Regions from separate parts of the Erwinia sp. BNK-24-b genome, predicted to be linked through region 2. Evidence: predicted binding sites of a transcription regulator. Region 2 holds the regulator's gene; each other region holds the start of a gene.

What was found. The regulator Fur, encoded in region 2, represses iron uptake genes when iron is present. The targets are predictions, from matches to a motif close to ATAATAATGAGAACNACTATCAA.
Region 1: fhuE (ferric-rhodotorulic acid/ferric-coprogen receptor FhuE) is a predicted target of Fur. The motif match lies at 5,229-5,251, and genes of this name have one in related genera.
Region 3: ACMGGR_RS00565 (TonB-dependent siderophore receptor) is a predicted target of Fur. The motif match lies at 1,857-1,879, and genes of this name have one in related genera.

Annotation. Positions count from the first base shown of each region.
Region 1 covers NZ_CP179901.1:2,192,152-2,199,633, reverse strand. Annotated here, with positions in the region: gene ACMGGR_RS09805 (DUF2534 family protein) at 1-638, shown strand, start outside; gene ACMGGR_RS09800 (aromatic amino acid transporter) at 704-1,948, opposite strand; gene ACMGGR_RS09795 (LysR family transcriptional regulator) at 2,227-3,141, opposite strand; gene ACMGGR_RS09790 (SDR family NAD(P)-dependent oxidoreductase) at 3,273-4,019, shown strand; gene ACMGGR_RS09785 (YncE family protein) at 4,113-5,183, opposite strand; gene fhuE (ferric-rhodotorulic acid/ferric-coprogen receptor FhuE) at 5,491-7,482, shown strand, end outside.
Region 2 covers NZ_CP179901.1:3,273,974-3,281,455, reverse strand. Annotated here, with positions in the region: gene ACMGGR_RS14990 (beta-N-acetylhexosaminidase) at 1-1,681, shown strand, start outside; gene fur (ferric iron uptake transcriptional regulator) at 1,876-2,319, opposite strand; gene fldA (flavodoxin FldA) at 2,680-3,210, opposite strand; gene ybfE (LexA regulated protein) at 3,350-3,631, opposite strand; gene ybfF (esterase) at 3,777-4,541, opposite strand; gene seqA (replication initiation negative regulator SeqA) at 4,789-5,337, shown strand; gene pgm (phosphoglucomutase (alpha-D-glucose-1,6-bisphosphate-dependent)) at 5,360-7,000, shown strand.
Region 3 covers NZ_CP179901.1:120,265-127,746, forward strand. Annotated here, with positions in the region: gene ACMGGR_RS00560 (autotransporter outer membrane beta-barrel domain-containing protein) at 1-1,758, shown strand, start outside; gene ACMGGR_RS00565 (TonB-dependent siderophore receptor) at 1,916-4,045, shown strand; gene ACMGGR_RS00570 (ABC transporter substrate-binding protein) at 4,064-5,164, shown strand; gene proP (glycine betaine/L-proline transporter ProP) at 5,235-6,740, opposite strand; gene ACMGGR_RS00580 (hypothetical protein) at 7,185-7,482, shown strand, end outside.

The DNA.
Region 1 (7,482 bases), 1.1 Mb from region 2:
ACCGGGTGCAGTTTGCCTCTTTCCCGCTGGTGGCGAAACTGACCCGCTGGGGCGTAGATGCGCATATGGGCGTGCTGTTTGGCCTGCCGAACCAGCTGATTCTGGCGGCGTTCGGGCTGGGTTTGTGTGTAATGATCGTGCTGGGCTATCGGTTATGGTGGCTGCGCCGTCCCGCCGTGACGGCCTCTGCCCAAACGCTGCTGGCAGCCTGGCAGGCCGTTTCGCCGACGGGTAAAATCGTCAGCGGGCTGGCGGCACTGCTGCTCGGCTATGCGCTACCGGTGATGGGCCTTAGCCTGCTCGTCTTTTTATTAATTGATGTTGTACGCGGGCAGCGCCACGCACAGCGAATGAAGCAAGGGTTTAACGCTATGAAAACATCTTCCGTGATGCGGAAAGAGAAAAAACAGTTTATCGCGGCGGTTCTTGTCGTTCTGGCAATTGCGTTGACGGTGATGTGTAAAACAATGATTGGCGGCGCTATCGACGAATATCATATTCCTCTGCACCACTGGTCGGCAGAAATGTTGGTGACGCAGCTCTTTATGATCGCCGTTTACTCCATGGTCTTTACCGGTCTGCTTTCCATTCCGCTGTGGTACTGGTTTCTGGGAGAAAACGACGCCGGGCGGCGCTAAGGTTTTACTGCAAAAAGCCAAATAGCGCAGTCTAAAAGCCCGGTCGAAAACCGGGCTTTTATCTTTTACCCCTGAAAAACCGGTAGCCAGCCCAGCCAGCTAAGGAACCATGCAAGGACGTTAAGCACGCCAAACAGCATAACCAGCGCAATAGCGGCGTTTTGTCTGCCAGTATGCACGGTGGGATCGGCGAATTTGTGCTGCGCTTTTAACGCCAGCAAGGCAGGAACGAAGACGGCCCACAGCGTGGCGAACAGTCCGGCAAAGCCGATCGCCGCGATAAAACCGTTGGGAAACCAGAGAGAGGCGCACAAAGCAGGTAAAAACGTCAGGCAAGCGGTTTTGAAACGGCCCGCACGCGTGTCGGCCATCTTCAGCCGGTCCGCAATAAAATCAAACAGCCCCGCCGTTACGCCAAGGAAAGAACAGATCACCGCAAAATGCGAAAAGAGATCCATTAAAAACGCCAGCGCGCTAACGTGCAGGTAGTGGCGTAGCGCGGACATTAACGCTTCGATATCGCCGCCAGCGCCAATAATGGCGGGAAACGAAGCGCGCGGCAGATTTCCCATTGTGCCGGTCATCCAGAACAGATAGATCACCAGCGCCATAAAGGTGCCCAGTATCAGCGCGCGATTGACCTGCTTTTTATCGCCGACGTAATAGCTAATCAGTCCGCTGATGTTGCCGTGATAGCCAAAAGAAGCGAGACAAAACGGCAGCACCGCAAGCGTATAGGGCCAGTAGGATTGCCCTGATACGCCGCTGTTCAGCAGCGTGGAAAGATTCAGCTGCGTCAACAGTCCGCCAAAGAGCGTCACCAGCAGCAAAATTTTTGCCAGCACGCAAAACGTCATAAGCCGACTTACGCCTTTCGTACCCAGCCAGACCACTACCGCTACGCACAGCGTCAGAATGATTTTCGCTTCCGCCACGGAAAGATGCAGGCCAGCGCGATTGAGCGAGCTTTGATAAACCGGCCCGCTGGCAGAAATATAGGCATAGGTAAGGATGCCGAGAACAAACAGAATGCTCACGCCGTTGATGGCTGCCCAGGCCCGTCCCAGCAGGTCGCGCGTGATGGTATCAAAACCCGCGCCCAGCGGATAATGCTGGCTGGCCCGGGCAAAAAGCAGCCCTGACAGCAGCATACAAAACCAGCTTACCAGCAGGATCAGCAACGACCAGCCATACCATGCGCCCGCCATCACCACCGGCAGCGTAAACATTCCTGCGCCAACCACGGTACCGCAAATGATCATCGCGCCCCACCAAACGGAAGGCCGACGTTGCAATGCACTATCCTTCATAATTTCCCAGCTAAACAAATGACAGAGTGCCGGCGATTCTAAAGCAATTGCCGCGCTATCACCTGATATAATTTCGTATTACTGCCGTTTTATCAGATGGCAGAAAACGGATCGCGGTGCTTATTGTTGAGCAAAATTCAAATTGCTCTTTATATATCCCCGGAAATTTTCAGACTTTGCTTTTTATCAGTTAGTTTTATTCAATACTTCCCTCTGCGGATTAGTCGGATAACACCTTATATATTCTTCGGCCCGGCTCGCAACCTGATGGTTAAATATTAATCATCCGCGTCGGCAACACGTGCCGGAAACTTTTCAACCAGCCAGTCAATAAAGACGCGCAGGCGATGCGTAACGTGACGAGTTTGTGGATAAACCAGGTGAAAAGGATAAGCCGCCGGCCGCCACTCTTTTAATATTTCCACAAGCTGGCCCTTTTTTAGCGCGCTTCTGGCGGCATAGGTAAAGGTTTGCACAATGCCTAACCCGGCCAGCGCCGCTGCCAGATGCGCATTGCTTTCGTTTATGCCCAGGCGATGTTCAGTTTTAATTTCCAGCTTTTCACCATCTTTTTGGAAGCGAAACGGAAAACCCCGGCCGCTTTGCGAAGAAAGATAGCTGACCAGCCGGTGCCCATTACTTAACTCCTGCGGGTAAGCCGGTACACCAAAAAGCTTCAGATATTGTGGCGTGGCACAGGTAATTAACGTCGCAAAACCGATCTGGCGGGCAATCAACGAAGAATCTGAAAGCGGGCCTCCGCGAATAACGCAGTCAACGCTATCGCCGATTAAATCGACGCTGCGATCGGACACGCCCAGGTCGATACGAATATCCGGATAACGCGCCATAAAATCGGGCAGCATTGGGATCAGTACATCGCGCGCGGTCGATCCGCCAACGTCAATACGTAAATGCCCGTGCGGCTGACCGCGTACGGCGTTGAAAGAGGTATCGATATCTTCCAGATCTTTGAGGATGCGGGCGGTTTTCTCATAGTATTCCTGCCCTTCTGGCGTCACCGTAACGCGTCTGGTCGTGCGCTGTAGCAGGCGGATATGCAGATGCGCTTCCAGCTCCTGCACCAGTTTACTTAGCGTCGCATTAGGCATAGAGAGCGAGTCGGCCGCGCGCGTAAAGTTCCCTGCTTCCACTACGCGCGCAAAAGCTCTGATTGCTGCCAGCTGATCCATACATCACTCCGGTATCGTTAATTATACATGGCTGTGAATAGTCATTTCCATTTTACAGTATTTATCAACAAATGGCGTGCCGCTACAGTGAATTCATGCCCGGATACGCCGGGCCCTATCGGAGAGAAAAAATGACTTCACTTAATGGCAAAATCGCACTGGTTACCGGCGGCACATCGGGTATTGGTCTGGCAGCGGCACATGAACTGGCCGCTCAGGGCGCGAAAGTATTTATTACTGGCCGTCGCCAGCCGGAACTGGATGCTGCCGTTGAGGCTATTGGTGCGGCGGCAACAGGTATTCGGGCCGATGCCTCTGTCCTTGCCGATCTGGATACGGTCTACGCGCAAATAGCCAAAAGCGCAGGACGCCTTGATATTCTGTTTGCCAATGCGGGCGGCGGCGATATGCAGGCGCTGGGCGCGATCACCGAAGAGCATTTCGATCGCATATTCGGTACTAACGTGCGTGGCGTGCTGTTTACGGTGCAAAAAGCGCTGCCGCTGTTAAAAGATGGCGCGTCGGTCATTCTGACGGCTTCCACCACTTCCGTCCAGGGTACGGCAGGCTTCAGCGTTTATAGCGCCAGCAAAGCGGCGGTCAGAAACTTTGCGCGCTCGTGGGCGCTTGACGTGAAAGATCGCGGCATCCGGATCAACGTTGTCAGCCCTGGCCCGGTGAAAACGCCAGGCCTTGGCGGTCTGGCCAGCGAAGAGGAACGTCAGGGATTATTTGACTATCTGGCCGCGCAGGTGCCGCTGGGCCGTCTGGGCGAACCGCAGGAAATTGCTAAAGTCGTGGCTTTTCTGGCCTCCGACGCTGCCAGCTTTATTAACGCAACCGAGCTGTTTGTTGATGGCGGCATGGCGCAGGTGTAACGCCGTGGGAGAATTCTTCCCTGGCGATAGAGCTTTCACATATAAAAACGACGGCGTAAAGGCCGTCGTTATAATCTGCTGGCAGCCCTGTGCTTATTTCAGCGCAATACGTACCACGCTGTCTTTGCCTTTGGTGGAATCATCTTTATTAAAGGCTTGCTTAACGGTGACGTACAGCGTCTGCCCATCTGGCGAAACCAGCAGGCTGTTCGGGTTACTGTCGAACGACCAGCTGTTTTTCACCGCGTAGCTGGTGGCGTCAAGCTGCAGCACTTTCTTCGCTTCGCGCTGGCTGATGTAGATTTCATTGCGCTTCGCGTTGAATTTTATGCCCAGCGCATCGCCTTCAATACGCTTAATCACTTTTCCGCTGCGCTCATCGAACACCAGCGTGGTTTTAGCTTTGGAATTATCGGTGACAAACAGGCGGCCTGTTGCCGGATCTTCTGCCATATTCAGCAGCAGATACTCTTTGCCGTCGCCAGCCGTCCAGCGTTTTTCGATTTTATGATTATGCGGATTGATAACCAGCACTTCGCCGCCGCCGTTGGCCGCATAAATGCGATCGGTGACCGGGGACCAGATAATGCCGGTTACCCACTTACCTGCATTTTTAATGGTTTTAACCAGCTTCATGGTGTTGGCATTCACTACCCAGATTACGCCAGGCTCGCCAACGCCGCCGATGTAAAGCTGCCCTTCATGCCACAGGATCTCACGCGCGCCATAAGGCGAACCATCTTTGCCTTTTTCGCTAAATTTCAGGCGTTCCAGCACCTTACCGCTCTGCGCATCCACTTTCGAGATACCGCCATCCAGCGAGTTCGTGGTGTAAAACACCTTGCCATCCGGATCGGCAGCCATGCCAAAGTTCTTCAGATCGGTATGGGTTTCGCCAGTTGTCGCCAGCGTGGTCGGGTCAAGACGATAAAGCACCCCGCCGTTAACGTCTTTGAAAGACTGCGCGCTGGCAACGTAGAGCGCTTTTGGCGTCCAGGCCATTTCATACAGGCCGTCACCTAACTCGCGCTGGTTGAGCTGGGTGTTTGGCGTTGCCGCTGCGGCAGTGTTGACCGGGGCTTCAGGTTTTTTAGCAGGTGCCTGGCAGCCAGCCAGCCCCAGAGCAACAACAACCGCCAGGGCGGCCGGACGTAAAGATTTCATGCAGCACTCCATCAATGGATAAACGGCGCATAGCCGATAAAAAGAATGAGAATCATACGCATTAGCATGCGCGAAGTAAATCTGCATGCGCTATGCGGCAAGGCGCTGCGCTGCCGATTGCCCGGAGAAATTAACAAGTTGTTACACTTTGTGGCGCATACAGCAAGAGACTCGTTAAAAGCAAATACTTATCATTAACATTCTCACTGCGATCCCCTCTTGCCTGTTAATAAGCTTTTTTGGCCGGGTCGTCGAGAATGCGCGTCCTCTTCAGGACAATAACAAGAAATGCCTATTCGAGAACTTTATGTCTTTTAATCGCAGGGAAAACGGCGCGCGTGCGCCGATAAAAACATTTACCGTCTCGCTGCTGGCGCTGGCGATTCATGCTCAGTTCAATCCTGCTGTTGCCGCAGAAACCAACAAGGCAGCCGAGCAGGATATGGTGGTTGACGCGACCACTGCCAGCGACGGTAACGAGCAACAGGATTACAGCGTTAAAACTACGCGGGCCGGAACCAAAATGTTGATGACGCCGCGCGACGTGCCGCAATCGCTTAGCGTGGTCAGCAAGCAGCGAATGCAGGATCAGAATCTTCAGTCGGTCAGCGAGGTGCTGGATAACACCACCGGCATCGCGTCGGAATCTTATGACAGCGAACGTTCGGCTTACTATTCCCGCGGTTTTCAGATTACCAGCTTTACCTATGACGATATCCCCACGACAGCTGGCGATGCCTGGAACTTTGGCGACGCAGCGGAAGATACGGCAATTTACGATCGTATCGAGGTCGTCCGTGGTGCCACCGGCCTGATGACCGGCGCGGGCAGTCCGGCGGCTTCCGTTAACATGGTGCGCAAGCATGCCGACAGCAAGGATTTTACCGGCAACGTTTCCGCCAGCTATGGCAGCTGGAACAAGCAGCGTTATGTCATGGATGTTTCCGGCCCGCTGAGCGAATCCGGCAACGTGCGCGGCCGGGTAATAGCGGGCTATCAGGATCAGGACAGCTGGCTGGATCGCTACCACAAAACGAAGAAATTCCTGTACGGCGTTATTGACGCTGACCTGAACGACAGCACGACGGTTTCGCTGGGCTATGACTATCAGCAAACCAATACCGGCAACCCTACCTGGGGCGGCCTGCCCACCTGGTACAGCAACGGCACACGCACCCACTACAGCCGTAACACCAGTGATGCAGCAGACTGGACGCGTTACAACGTCACTTCTCGTAAGGTGTTTGCTAACGTTACGCACAACTTTGATAACGGCTGGACGTTCCGCGTCAACGGTACACATGGTGAAGAAACCTTTAACGACAAATTACTCTATCTGTCAGACGCACCGGATGAGCAAACGGGCGAAGGTACCTTAGGTATTGGCAGCAAGGACAGGGGCAAGCGCAAGCTGGATTCGATTGATACCTATGCCAGCGGCCCGTTTGAACTGTTTGGCCGCCAGCATGAGATGGTGGCCGGCGTGAGCTACAGCCGTCAACATAATGCTACCTATAGCTCGGATGGTGCTTATGACGAAGGCCAGATGGGCAGCTTCCACGATAGCTGGGACGGCGACGTAGCCGAACCGGAATGGGGTGACTGGTATCAGAATGCGGACGATGTAGTCCGGCAAAAAGCAGTTTACAGCGCAGCACGCTTCTCCCTGGCCGATCCGCTGTCGCTGATTGTTGGCGCACGCTATACCCAGTGGAGCACCATGGGCAGCAGCGGCAACGAGAAAAAGAATAACGTCACGCCATACGGTGGCCTGGTGTATGACATTAATGATACCTGGTCAGCCTATGCCAGCTACACCTCCATTTTCCAGCCGCAGACCTACCGCACTAAAAGCGGCGCCTATCTGGCACCGGTTACCGGTAAAAGCTATGAAACCGGGCTGAAATCCGCCTGGGACGATGGTCGTCTGACCGCCACTATCGCGGTATTCCGTATCGAGCAGGAAAACGCAGCCGAGAGCGACGGCGACAATTATGTCAATAACTCCAGCGAGCAGGCTTACGTCGCCACCAAAGGCGCGACCAGTAAAGGCGCGGAATTTGAGCTGAACGGCGCGGTCACGGATAATTTACAGATGACCTTTGGGGCAACGCGCTTTGTGGCAACGGATTCGACGGGTCGTTATAACAGCCAGATGCCGCAAACGCAGCTGAAACTGTTTACGCGCTATCGCCTGCCGATGCTGCAGCAGCTGACCGTGGGCGGCGGCGTTAACTGGCAAAACCGTACGTTCCAGGACGCGACCGCACCAGATGGAGAAACCAAACGCCTGTATCAA
Region 2 (7,482 bases):
CATGAAGGTCAATGACGCCCCGCGTTTTGCTATGCGCGCCGTTTTTCTGGATGTAGCCCGCAATTTTCACAGTAAAGCCGCCGTGATGCGTATGTTAGATCAGCTGAGCGCATGGAAAATTAACACCTTCCACTTTCATCTTAGCGATGACGAAGCATGGCGAATTGAGATCCCGGGCCTGCCGGAGCTCACGGAGGTTGGCAGTAAGCGCTGTCATGACCTCAGCGAGCAGCGTTGCCTGTTACCACAGCTGGGGTCAGGGCCGGACAGTGACAACAACGGCAGCGGCCATTTTAGCCGCCAGGACTATATCGACATTGTGAAATACGCTGCGGCTCGCGGCATTAACGTTATCCCGGAAATAGACATGCCCGCCCACGCCCGTGCCGCCGTCATTTCCATGGAGGCACGCTACAACAAACTGATAAAAGAAGGGAAAAGAGCAGAAGCTTCAGAATACCGCCTGGTTGACCCCACTGATGATTCTAATACCACCTCGGTACAGCTTTACGATCGTACCAGCTATCTGAACCCTTGTTTGTCATCTTCTCTGCGCTTCACTGATAAGGTTATCAGTGAAATTCAGGCCATGCATCAAGAAGCCGGGCAGCCGCTGCAAACGTGGCACTTTGGCGGCGACGAAGCGAAAAACATTCGCCTGGGGGCCGGTTATTCAGACATAAATAAACCCGTTGCCGGCACTGGCCTTCTTGATATGAGTAAGGAAGACAAGCCGTGGGCAAAATCGCAGGTTTGCCAGGCAATGATCAAAGACGGCAAAGTAGCGGATCTTGAACATCTGCCCAGCTACTTTGCGCTGCAGGTTAGCCAGCAGGTTAAGCAACATGGTATCGACAAAATGCAGGCATGGCAGGATGGCCTGAAAGATGCCGAAAATGCCGACACGTTTGCCACTAAACGTGTTGCTGTTAATTTCTGGGATACGCTGTACTGGGGTGGTTTTGATTCGGCTAACGACTGGGCAAATAAAGGTTATGAGGTAATTATCTCCAGCCCTGACTACGTTTATATGGATTTTCCCTACGAGGTAAATCCACTGGAGCGCGGTTACTACTGGGGAACGCGGTTTAGCGACGAGCGTAAAATGTTTAGCTTCGCACCTGATAATCTACCGCAAAATGCCGAAACCTCTGTGGATCGCGATGGTAAAACCTTCACCGCGAAATCTGACAAAACCTGGCCTGGCGCTTATGGTCTGTCGGCCCAGCTCTGGAGCGAAACGTCACGTACCGATCGTCAAATGGAGTATATGATTTTCCCTCGCGTGGCTGCAGTGGCTGAAAGAGCCTGGCACCGCGCGGCCTGGGAGCTGGACTATAAGGCGGGTAAAGAGTTTATTGGCGGTGTTACCCAACATGTTGATCGGCAGGTGCTGCTGGAAGACTGGCAAATGTTCGCTAATCTGCTGGGGCAGCGTGAGCTGGCAAGGCTGGATAAAGCCGGCATTCATTATCGCCTGCCGGTTCCCGGTGCGCGAATTGCCGATGGTAAACTGGAAGCCAATATTGCGCTGCCGGGGTTAATCATTGAATATAGCGTGGATGAGGGGAAAAACTGGCGGCGCTACGAGGCAAATATGCAGCCAACGGTCGCTGGCAAAGTTATGGTCCGTTCTGTTAGTCCGGATGGAAAACGTTTCAGCCGTACAGAAACGCTCTGATATGCCCGGCTCACTTATGCGTTTGGGAAAATAGCAGGGCGCATTCTTTGTATCTAAAATACGGATTTTGCCAGATTGATCGTTCAGACCGCTGGCTGGCACTTTTTGCGGATCGATTGTGCTTTTTAACAAAAAGCCTGCCCTTGGGTTAAAAAAAAACCGGTGAGCGATCACCGGTTTTTTTGTATCAGGCATTATTTATCGTGCAGCGAGTCATCTTCACGGCAGTCGCCGGTGGCGCAGTGGCCATAAAGGTAGAGGCTGTGGTTGCTCAACTTGATACCGTGTTTGGTGGCGATATCACGCTGGCGAGATTCGATGGATTCATCTCTGAATTCGATCACTTTGCCGCAGTCCAGGCAGATAAGGTGGTCGTGATGATGCTGCTGCGTCAGTTCGAACACGGACTTGCCGCCTTCAAAGTTGTGACGGGTAACGATCCCTGCGTCATCAAACTGGTTCAGCACGCGGTAAACCGTGGCCAGACCAATCTCTTCGCCCATATCAATCAGGCGCTTATACAAGTCTTCCGCGCTGACGTGATGGCTCTCTGGCTCCTGAAGCACTTCCAGAATTTTTAGTCGAGGAAGCGTGACTTTCAGGCCGGCCTTCTTTAATGCGGTGTTGTTGTCAGTCATGCGGATATTGTCCTGTTACTTTACTGGTCACTAAATGGCTGAAAAGCCGTGAGCATCGGTCGACGCAAAAGCTGAGCGTCTCATTATAGAACTGATGCCTGGAAGAAACCACAGCAGAGATGCAAAACCATTGAGGGATGTAAGGATAAGATGTCGTTACGTCCGGAAAGCAAGCACCCATCTGTACCGGGTTAATATTCGTACATTCAACCTTTATCATCATTATGGTGAAAAGCGTTGCGTGAACGGAGCCGTACTATTGTACCGTTTTCCAGGCAAAAGTTACAAAAAAGTAGCTATCGATGCGATAGGAAAATGCGTTGGCCCGCACAAAATTGCCTGTTCGGCGGGCCGGGATCATCAGGCTTCGAGAATATCTTTCAGCTGAAGTTCTTCAGAAATCTGGTTTACCCACTTCTCGGTGCGCTCTTTGGTCAGTTCCGGCTGACGATCTTCATCAATGGCTAAGCCCAGGAAATGATTGTCGTCCGCCAGGCCTTTGGACGCTTCGAAGTGGTAACCTTCGGTTGGCCAGTGGCCCACGATGACCGCGCCGTTCGGTTCGATAATATCGCGGATAGTGCCCATCGCATCGCAGAAATATTCCGCGTAATCTTCCTGATCGCCACAGCCAAACAGCGCAACCAGCTTGCCGTTAAAGTCAATCTCTTCCAGCGTTGGGAAAAAGTCATCCCAGTCGCACTGCGCTTCGCCGTAGTACCAGGTTGGGATGCCCAGCAGCAAAATATCAAAGGCTTCAAGGTCTTCTTTGCTGCTTTTAGCGATATCATGAACTTCAGCCACCTCGTTACCGAGCTGCTTCTGGATCATTTTTGCAATGTTTTCCGTATTGCCCGTATCGCTGCCAAAGAAAATGCCTACGATTGCCATGACTTTAATAACCTCTTGAAACTTAATGATATGCGGCGGCTAGCCTGATGATGTAAACGGCAATAATAGCAGACAGCCACGGGAGGATAAACGGCTAATCCTCCCACATTTGTCGCTTTGTGCTTTGCCGCTGCGCCGCTCAGCGCGTTGGTTTGGCTAACTGCGCCATGAGCATCTCTTCAATCAGCTCGCTGCGGCTCATGTTGCGCTGCTCGGCGAGCTGGTTCAGGGCATCAACCGCGTCACTGTTCATTTTCAGCTCTACGCGCTTCAGCCCGCGCACTTTATCACGCTTAAGCTGGTTGCGTTTATTAATACGCAGCTGCTCATCACGCGTCAGCGGATTGGTTTTGGGTCGTCCCGGGCGACGCTCGTCTGCGAACAGATCGATCGTGGTGCGGTCCGTGTTTTCTTTTGCCATAGAATCGTGATACTGAAGGCTGGAGTTCTGATGGATTGGGCCATTAACATCGGCGACCGCAGTCGCCGACAAATTTTAGCGCGCCATCATACCCCAGTGAAAGTCGTGTCGACAAGATTAAAGCCTTTTACCGAAACAATTGTTTTCACAGAGCAAAAAAGCGGCGAATGGCGCGTAAAACGGCATCGGGCTTTTCAGCATGCACCCAGTGACCCGCTCCGGCTATCACATGCGCCTTTGCCGCAGGAAACTGAGCCAGCAGCGCCTGGCGATAATCTTCCGTTATATAGGGAGAAAGCTCGCCGCGAATAAACAGCGCCGGGCCGGGCCAGGCAGGCTGCGCTTGCCAGCCAATGATTTGATCATAGCACCGCCACAGCACAGGCACATTAAAACGCCATTCGCCATCATGAAAAGACTTCAGTAAAAACTGAATCACGCCTTCTTCGTCTATAGTTTGTCGCATCAGTGCGGCGGCTTCGCGGCGACCGGTGAGGCCCGCCTCGCTCACTGCCTTAAGCGCGGCAAAGATTCCGTCATGGTGGCGCTGCTGATAGGCAACCGGTGCAATATCAATAACAACAAGTTTTTCAATGCGTTCCGGCGCCAGCGCGGCCAGCATCATGGCGATTTTGCCGCCCATGGAGTGGCCGATAACGGAAAATTTTGCGATGCCCTGCTGGTCAAGCGATGCCAGGATGTCGTGAGCCATTGCCGGATAGTCCATCTCGTCGGCACGCGGCGAGAGGCCGTGGTTACGCACGTCAAACTGGAGAACGCGACAGGCATCTTTTAACCCACGCGCCAGCACGCCAAGGTTGTCCAGATTGCCGAAAAGACCGTGAATCAGCACGACTGGCGCGGTAAAAGTGTCCATTTGTTCAGATTGCAGGCGGTAATTCAATTTCATGGCAAACTTCTTACAGGAGAAACGAAGGGTTAGGGTATCATAAAACATTGATTTTCTGCCGGAGCGGGCCGCCGGATCGTAAACGATCTTTTTACGGCATATTCCGACTTTTGTTCACAATCGGGGCTGGCGCTACACCCCGGCAGGATTTAACTTTATAATCCTCGTGTTAGAGCTGGTCTGTCTGCGCATGCGCAAAAACATGTCGCTAACTGGCTCTTATCAGCAATAATCGTACTGGATCAAGATGAAAACTATTGAAGTCGACGAAGAACTCTACCGTTATATCGCCAGCCACACGCAGCATATCGGTGAAAGCGCCTCTGATATTTTACGCCGGATGCTGAAATTTTCTGCCGGTCAGACGGTGGAAAAGGCGCCGGCACCCGCAGCAGCGCCTGCCGCGGTAAGCGTTGAAACGGCTGTTAAAGAGGAAGCCCGCCCGCAGGATCGCGTTCGCGCCGTGCGTGAACTGCTGCTGTCGGACGAGTATGCGGAGCAGAAGAAAGCGGTAAACCGTTTTATGCTGATCCTGTCGACTTTATACAATCTGGATCCCAAGGTATTTGCCGCCGCGACCGAGTCACTACACGGTCGTACGCGCGTCTACTTTGCAGGCAATCAGCAAACCCTGGTACAGAATGGCACCCATACCAAGCCGCAGCATATTCCGGGCACGCCGTATTGGGTGATTACCAACACTAACACAGGTCGCAAACGCAGCATGATTGAACACATCATGTCGTCCATGCAGTTCCCGGCGGAACTGGCAGACAAAGTTTGCGGCACCCTCTAATAAGCGTCAGGGAGAAGCGCCAATGGCCAGTCACCCCCGTGCCGGGCAGCCAGCCCAGCAGAGCGATTTGATTAACGTTGCACAATTAACCTCGCAGTATTATGTCCTGCAGCCGGAACCCGGCAACGCAGAGCATGCGGTAAAATTCGGCACGTCCGGCCATCGCGGCAGCGCAGGACGACACAGCTTCAACGAGACGCATATTCTGGCCATTGCTCAGGCAATTGCGGAAGAGCGTAAAAAGAACGGCGTTACTGGACCTTGCTACGTCGGCAAAGACACGCACGCGCTGTCTGAACCGGCCATTATTTCCGTACTGGAAGTACTGGCGGCGAACGGCGTGGACGTTATTGTGCAGCAGGACAACGGCTATACGCCGACGCCCGCTATCTCTAACGCCATTCTGGAGCACAACAAAGCGGGCGGCGCACAGGCTGACGGCATCGTTATCACGCCTTCGCATAACCCACCGGAAGATGGCGGCATTAAATATAACCCGCCAAACGGCGGCCCGGCCGATACCAACGTGACCAAAGTAGTTGAAGATCGCGCTAACCAGCTGATCAAAGACGGCCTGAAAGACGTTAAGCGCATCGCGCTGGATAAAGCCTGGGCAAGCGGCCGTTTACAGGAAAAAGATCTGATCCAGCCTTATATCGAAGGCCTGGCAGAGATCATCGATATTCCTGCTATTCAGAAAGCGGGCCTGAAAATCGGCGTCGATCCGCTCGGCGGCTCCGGCATCGCCTACTGGCAGCGCATTGCGGAATTCTACAAGCTGGATCTGACTATCGTTAACGATTCCGTCGATCAGACTTTCCGCTTTATGCACCTGGATAAAGATGGCGTGATCCGCATGGATTGCTCTTCTGAAAGCGCGATGGCGGGCCTGCTGGCGCTGCGCGACAAGTTCGATCTGGCGTTTGCCAACGATCCGGATTATGACCGCCACGGTATCGTCACGCCGGCTGGCCTGATGAATCCAAACCACTACCTGGCCGTTGCTATCAACTACCTGTTCCAGCATCGTCCACAGTGGGGCAAAGAAGTCGCCGTCGGCAAAACGCTGGTTTCCAGCGCGATGATCGACCGCGTAGTTAACGATATTGGCCGCAAGCTGGTTGAAGTGCCGGTTGGCTTTAAATGGTTTGTTGACGGCCTGTTCGACGGCAGCTTTGGCTTTGGCGGCGAAGAGAGCGCGGGCGCATCCTTCCTGCGTTTTGACGGCACGCCATGGTCTACCGATAAAGACGGCATCATCATGTGCCTGCTGGCTGCGGAAATCACTGCCGTAACCGGTAAAAATCCGCAGCAGCACTATGACGAGCTGGCCGAGCGCTTTGGTGCGCCTAGCTATAACCGTCTGCAGGCTTCCGCAACCTCCGCGCAGAAAGCCGCGCTGTCGAAGCTGTCGCCAGAAATGGTAAGCGCCGACACCCTGGCAGGCGATCCTATCACTGCACGTCTGACCGCTGCGCCAGGCAATGGCGCCTCTATCGGCGGCCTGAAAGTGATGACGGAAAACGGCTGGTTTGCTGCACGTCCTTCCGGTACGGAAGACGCCTACAAAATCTATTGCGAAAGCTTCCTGGGTGCCGAGCACCGCGAGAAGATTGAAAAAGAAGCGGTAGAAATTGTTAGCGAAGTGCTGAAAAACGCTTAATCGCGAAAGTCGACATATTAAGGCGCTGACTAGTCAGCGCCTTTTTTTATTATTGACTATCTCGCGATATAATAATTTCCTGATTTCCCTTAAAGCGTTTTGCAAACCCGGCTGTTTCTCCCATTAAACAATGCCGTAAAATAACGTTATTTTAACCGTGTATAAATGGCGCGCTAAAAATAGCCGTTAAATTCTATTAATGTTCAGTAAGATCACGAGGCTATTATCCTGCGAAGTTATGTTACTAACGTGATTTAATGTAAATAATCGGGTCGACTTATAGTCGTTGCGAAAATTAAGGGGTAGCCTGGATATTGGCGAAAGCAAACTTTCATCGCAACTGCCGTTACCATTCAGCAATGTTAAATTATGGTTAAAAACCTTCCTTGAATTAACTGTTATTTAACTTTTTAGGGCGAATAAAATAATCAACCTTAACAGGTCTGATGAGTGGTAAATAATCAGGCAAATTGGTATTATTT
Region 3 (7,482 bases), 1.7 Mb from region 2:
GGCAATGGCGTACTGGCGAAGGGGACGCCGCTCAACCTGACGCTGACAAACAACAGCGTTATCTCTGGTGGCAACGGCACGGCATTACGTGCTGTCCCAAACATCGTCGAAAAAGAGGGCACGGTGACCTATGCAAAAGTGAACATCACTGCAAAAGATCGTGCCCGGCTGCTGGGGGATATTATCGCCGAAAGTGACGATAACGAGATCAATCTGTCGTTAAACAGCGCCTCGGTTTTGCAGGGTGCGACGCAAAACGTTAACAGGCTCATCCTTGATGCCGCGAGCAGCTGGTTGGTAACGGGCGACTCTGACGTTAAAACGCTGCAGCTGAATAACGGCTCGGTGATTTTTAATAACGAATCCGGTTTCAGTACCTTAACGGTAAATGGCGATTTGACCGACTCAGGGAATTTTACCCTGGGTACGCAGCTGGGTGATGACAGCTCGCCAACGGACAGAATTCTGGTCAGCGGCACCGCATCCGGGCAGTACGGTTTGACCATTAACAACAGAGGCGGCACGGGCGGGATCACGGACGCCGGTATTCTGGTTGTGCGGGTAGCTGGCGATGCCAGTAATGCCGATTTTAAACAAAATGGCACCGTGGTCGCGGGTAACTATCAGTACATGCTCCATAAGATTGGTGACGGTGCCTGGTATTTACAGACCTCGCTGACGCCGGTAACGCCACCGGATGAGGCTGACGGCGATGCTGAAGAAATCGACAACGGCGATGTTCCGGGAATTGATGATGGCGATGTCCCCGGAATTGATGATGGCAATATCCCGGAAACCGATGGTGGCAATACCCCGGAAATTGACGACAGCGTGACGCCAGGCATCAAAGCTTACAGGCCAGAAACCGCCGGTTATCTTATCGCGCCTTATCTTAATGCCGCTTACGGCTTTGCCGCTATCGGCACCTGGCATGAACGACTGGGCGCTTATCAGGATGACACCATGTGGGCAAGAGTCTCTGGTCGGCATGACGGATACCGTGCAGGGCGCTTCTCTTTTAACGTCAACACGACCTTTGTGCAGTTTGGCGGCGATCTTCTGACTAAAAGTCTGGCTGACGGCTGGCATCTGAGCGCCGGGCCGGTGATAACGCTGGGCCATCAACGCAGCAATAACAAAGACACCGCGCGTAGCTTACGTTCTGAACTCTCTGTCGATGTCGGTAAAATCACCACCAATACCTATAGCCTTGGCGGTTATCTGACGGCGTGGAATGACGAAGGTGCTTACCTGGATAATGTGGTGCAGGTGACGCGCTACAGCAACGAGTTTACCAGCCTGACCAGCGCGAAAATGGACAGCTACGGCGTCGTTGCCTCTGTGGAAACCAGTCTTCCCCTTTCGCTGGGCGGGCAGTTTAAGCTGGAGCCGCAGCTGCAGGCTATGGGGCAATATATGAATATCAGCCAGACCTATGCCAGCGGCGTTAAGCTGAAAGATCAAAACCTGATGGTCGCCCAGCTGCGTGAGGGACTACGGCTTTACTACGATAGCCCGTTACTTAAGCCTTATCTGCAGGCGGATGTCGTGCAGTTGCTGGGCCGTACGCCAGGCGTTGATATGAACAATGAAACGCTGACGCCGGATGTTCGTCGCGGCTACTGGCAGGCCGGAGCCGGACTCAGCAGCCAGCTCAACGCGCACTTAAGCGCTTACGCACAGATGAAATATTCGCACAGTTTTGGGCCAGGCTCGGAAGGCTATACGGGCAACATAGGCGTGAAATACAAGTTTTAATTCAATAAGCTGGCGTCGTTATCGACGCCACGCTTCGGGCCTGCGGGCCCTTTTTTGTTGCCGTAGCTTAGTGGCAGCGCTCATTTTTGAAATTGATAATGGCAATGAAAATTATTATCATTCGCGCCAATTATAACTCCATCCTGCGTCCTTATTGATGAAAACACCATCCGCACGTTCTGCCAGCGTTTTTTGCCTGCAAAGAAAAACGCCGCTTTATATCGCTCTTTCTTTGCTAAGCGCCTCTGCTATAGCCGCAACCAGCAAAGACCAAACGCTGACCGTGACCGCTGACAAAGCAGCCCCTACGGGCAGCTACAGTCAGGATACCGCCACGGCTGCGACCAAAACGGCCACGCCGCGTAGTGAAACACCACAGTCCGTCAGCGTGGTCACGCCGCAGGTGATAAAAGATTACCAGGTTAAAACCGTTAACGACGCCATGAAGTTTGTCAGCGGCGTAGCCCAGGGCAATACGCTGGGCAACATAGAAGACGGTTTTGTTAAACGCGGCTTTGGCAGTAATTCCGATGGCTCTATCTTTATTGACGGCGTGCGCAGTAACCAGGGATTGTCGATGGATTCCACCATCGATCATGTGGAAGTGCTGAAAGGGTCCGCTTCACTCCTGTACGGCATCCTTAATCCGGGCGGCATTATCAACCTGGTCAGTAAAAAACCACAGTACGAATGGAATACGCATATCAGCGGTGAATCTACCAGCGTAGGCGGCGGTGCGGGCAGCATAGATATCACCGGACCGTTAGGGAACGGCTTTGCTTTTCGTCTGGTTGCCGAACGTCAGCGTGAAGATTACTGGCGCAACTTTGGCGTGAATGAACACACGCTGCTGGCGCCTTCACTGAGCTGGTACGGTGATAAGGCTTCCTTCAACATCAGCTATAGCGAATATAAATTTGATATCCCTGTCGATCGCGGCACCGCGTTTATCAATAAAAAGCCGCTGAAGATCCCGTACAACGAGCGCATTGACGATAACGCCAACCATGCCTGGGGCAAAAACAAGCGGTTGAATGTCAATTACGGTTATAACCTGGACGAGACCTGGGAAACGCATTTCAACTATGCCTGGATGCAGCGCCGCTATGACAGTAACGAAGTTCGCGCCACGGCGATCAACGCCACTACCGGCATCGTTTCTCGTCGCGCCGATGCCAACCGCGGCTTCAATCACCAGACCACTTATCTTTCGTGGGATATCGGCGGCAGCCCGGAAATCTGGGGCATGCAGCATGACGTCATGCTGGGCGTGGACTACGAGCAGGATGAAACCTACAAGGCATACTCTTATCGCGGCAAGGTTTCAAAAACCTTCAACATGTACGATCCGGTCTATGGCGAAGAGCCGCCGGTCAGCGCCAGCACGGTTTCCGATGCGCAGAGTAATTTGCGCACCAACCTTTATAGCCGTTCCGTATTTGCTAAAGACAGCATCCACCTGACCGACAAATGGATCGCCGTCGCGGGCGCACGCTATCAGCGCTATACCCAAACGGCCAGCAGCGGCTGGACCGATCCGCAAACCACGCTAAACGATCGCGGTGATGCTTTCCTGCCGCAGATGGGACTGGTTTATAAAATTCGACCAGATTTATCGCTCTACGGCAGCTACAGTAAATCGTTTACGCCTTCGACCCAGACAGATGACGACGGTAACGTCGCCTCAACGGAAAAGGGCACCACGTATGAAGTGGGTGCAAAATGGCAGATGGTACCAGCGGTTTCTGCCACGCTGGCGCTTTATCGCATTGATGAAAAAGATATGTCAGTGCTGATTAACGGCGTCACGCGCAATATTCCAAAGGCGCGTTCAACCGGAGCAGAAGTCGAAATTAACGGCGAGCTGGCCCCTGACTGGAATTTAATCGCCACTTACAGCCACGACAAAACGGAAATTGTAGAGGACGACGTTAATTCGGCGAACGTGGGTAATCGCCTGGTTAACGCCCCGACTAACAGCGGCAGCCTTTATCTGACGCATGCGCTGCGCTTCTCCTGGCTACCTGGCGATGTACGCGTTGGCGGCGGCGCGCGCTACGTTGGCTCCCGCGCGGGCGATCCGGAAAACAGCTTTACCATGCCGGACTATACGGTTGCGGATGCTTTTGTTGCCTGGGACAGCAAGCTGGTCGGCAAGCATACGCAGCTGAAGGTGAACGTGAATAACCTGTTCGATAAAGAGTACTACGAATCCAGCGGTGGCAGCCTGCGTGTTAGCGAAGGTGCACCGCGCGAAGTCGTCGTCTCCGCTTCGGTAGATTTTTAATAACGGCCGGGAAAACCGATGAAAAAAACGCTGATTATGCTGCTGCTATTAGCCAGCGGACTGGTGCAGGCAAAAACCGTTACCGACATTTTGCAGCGACAGGTAACGGTGCCGGATAATCCGCAGCGCATCGTACTGGGTGAAGGACGGTTACTCTACACCCTTGCGCTGGTGGAAAAGGGCAACCCTCTGGCACGCGTAGCGGGCTGGCCTGACGATCTACAACGTTACGATCGCCAGACCTGGGAACGCTATACCGCGGCTTTTCCGGCAATTAAAAAAATTCCGCTTATCGGCGGCGCAAATCCTGGCCAGTTCAGCGTGGAAAAAATTATCGCACTGCACCCGGATTTGGTGATTTTGCCGGTTTATGCCAGAAAACCGACGACGCAGGATAACGTACTGGCCCAGTTAAGCGCGGCGCGCATCCCGGTAATCTATATTGATACTCGCGTCGAGCAGTTGAAAAACACCGTGCCAAGCCTGCAAATTCTTGGCGAAGCGCTAAATGACGGTCAGAAAGCCCAACGCTTTATCGCTTTTTACCAGCAGCATATGAACCTGGTTCGCGATCGTCTGCGTCAGGCTAATCCACCCAAGCCCAGCGTGATGCTGCAGCTGCATATTGGCCGCCGTGACGTTTGCTGCACAACTGTTGGTCGCGGTAACCTGGCCGATTTGCTGGAATGGGCGGGCGGCAGAAATATTGCGGCCGGCAAGTTTTCCGGGGTCTTTGGTCAGCTAAGTCCGGAAGCCGTGCTGGCGGCTAATCCCGATGTTTTTCTGGCGACGGGCATGAGCGGTCCTCAGCAGCCAGATCGGCTACAGCTTGGCCCACAGGTAAAGCCGGAAGCGGCGCAAAAGAGTTTTGATCGGGCGCTGGCGGGCGAAAGCGTCATTTCCCAGCTGGCGGCGGTTCGCAACGGGAGAACGCTGGCTATCTGGCATAATTTCTACCTTAGCCCGTGGCACCTGCTGACGGTTGAAATGATTGCCAAAACGCTGCATCCCCGGCTGTTTCACGATTTGAATCCGGCCGAAACGCTACGGGAAATGAATCGTGAATTCTTACCGCTTCCGGAAACGGGAACCTACTGGACAACTGGCGACAAGCGATAAAAGCGGGAAAGGGTAAAAGCGGCTCTGGTAAAAGGCAGAAAAAAGCCCGCGGCTGCGGGCTTCCGGTACTTTACTCGTTAATACGCGGATGCTGGTTAATCAGATGCTTACGCTTCTCTTCCAGCTCGGCGATCTGCTCGTTAATATCTTCAATCTTGCTCTCGATATTATCGTGGTGCTCCTGCAGCAGTTCTTTCGCCTCGGCGATATCAGACGCGGCAGGCGTAGCGCCACGCAGCGGCATATTCGCGGTTTCTTTCATCATGATACCGGTGATCAGCCCTACCACCGCAACCACCATCAGATAGTAGGCTGGCATATAAAGATTAGCGGTATATTCTACTAACCATGCCGCCAGCGTTGGCGTCAGGCCCGCGATCAGAATAGAGATATTAAACGCGCTCGCCAGGGCACTGTAGCGGATATGGGTAGGGAACATCGCCGGAAGCGATGACGCCATCACGCCGGTAAAGCAGTTCAGAATCACCGCCAGCAGCAGCAGACCGGCAAAAATCAGCCCCATCACGTTACTGTTGATCAGCATAAAGCAAGGAATGGCCAGCAGCAGCAGCGCAATACTACCGATGATCACAAACGGACGACGCCCAAACTTATCGCTCATTAACCCCATTACCGGCTGAATAAACAGCATACCGATCATAATCGCGATAATAATCAGTACGCCGTGATCTTCGGAGTAATGAAGGTTATGCGACAGATAGCTCGGCATATAGGTGAGCAGCATGTAATAGGTCACGTTGGTGGACAGCACCAGACCAATACAGGCCAGCAGGCTTTTCCAGTGTTTGGTCGCGATCTCTTTGAAAGATACCTTCGGGCCGTCAGCCAGGCCTTCACGGTCGCCCTGTTCCAGCTTGTCTACGTGCTGCTGGAAAGCCGGGGTTTCTTCCAGCGCGTTACGCAGATAAATACCGATCAGTCCCAGCGGCAGCGCGACGAAGAACGGCAGACGCCAGCCCCATTCCAGGAAGCTCGCTTCGCCGACCACGGTAGAAATCAGTACCACCAGGCCCGCGCCCATAACGAAACCGACGATAGAACCGAAGTCCAGCCAGCTGCCCATAAAGCCGCGTTTGCGGTCAGGGGAGTATTCGGCGACAAAGATAGAAGCGCCGGTATATTCACCGCCTACGGAGAAGCCCTGAGCCATTTTACATATCAGCAGTAAAATCGGCGCCCAGATACCGATAGAGGCGTGCGAAGGTATCAGGCCAATACAGAAGGTACTGACCGACATAATAACAATGGTAACAGAGAGAATTTTCTGGCGGCCGTACTTATCGCCCAGCGCGCCAAAAAACAGGCCGCCCAGCGGACGGATCAAGAATGGAACGGAAAAGGTTGCCAGCGCGGCTATCATTTGTAAGCCGGGATCGGCGCCAGGAAAGAAAACCTGACCTAGCGCGTAGGCCACAAAACCGTATACCCCAAAGTCAAACCACTCCATGGCGTTACCAAGCGACGCGGCGGTAATGGCTTTGCGTAACCTGGCATCGTCAATGATCGTTACGTCTTTTAAGCCAATCGGCTTAACACGCTTCCTACGTAGCTTCATATAAAAACACCCTGTAATTGACTGTTTCCCAGATAATTTTTCCATTTTGCGCCGCACTTATGACACCATGCGGGCAGAACGGTACAAATTGCGTACGGACTTTTACCCTACAGACAGAGATAAGTAGCGGGTTTGTTGTTCAACTGCCAAATATCTGTCTGCCTTCATTATATCCTCTCTCTGGCGCGTAACATAATTTCTACCCGAAATCAGATAATGTAACCAGAAGTAACATTTTGCAATCGACCCACTCAGGGTATGCCGGCCTTGAATGTGTACAGTGCGCGGCTCTGAATGAATAACGCCGGGCCAGGTTAGTCCAGGATTTTTCGGAATAGAAATAGCTTTAAAAACTTTATATTAATATGACACCTGATTGAATTTAGTATTGCACGCTCTGGCGCAATCAGTAATACTGCCAGCCGCATTTATGCGGAGCTCGCAATGTATAATAAAATAAAACCAGATTTTGAAAATTACTGGCTGGACAGTATAGAAATCAATTTGAAATTTTTTCGTTCGCCGCAACTCTTTTTCCCTGGTAAATATGGGGTTTATTCCAGGCAGAATGAATGGTTACAATGTGGCAGACGTGTTGATAAAAATTTGCAGCAGGAAGCGAAACGGCATCGACTGTTTTTTCAGCATGTCGCAGCAAGGATCCAACGACGGATAAAAAGAATACGTCTTTTATTTCAAAGGGTTGTAAAAAGCAATTTTCCGGGGGACAGCGATAGATTTC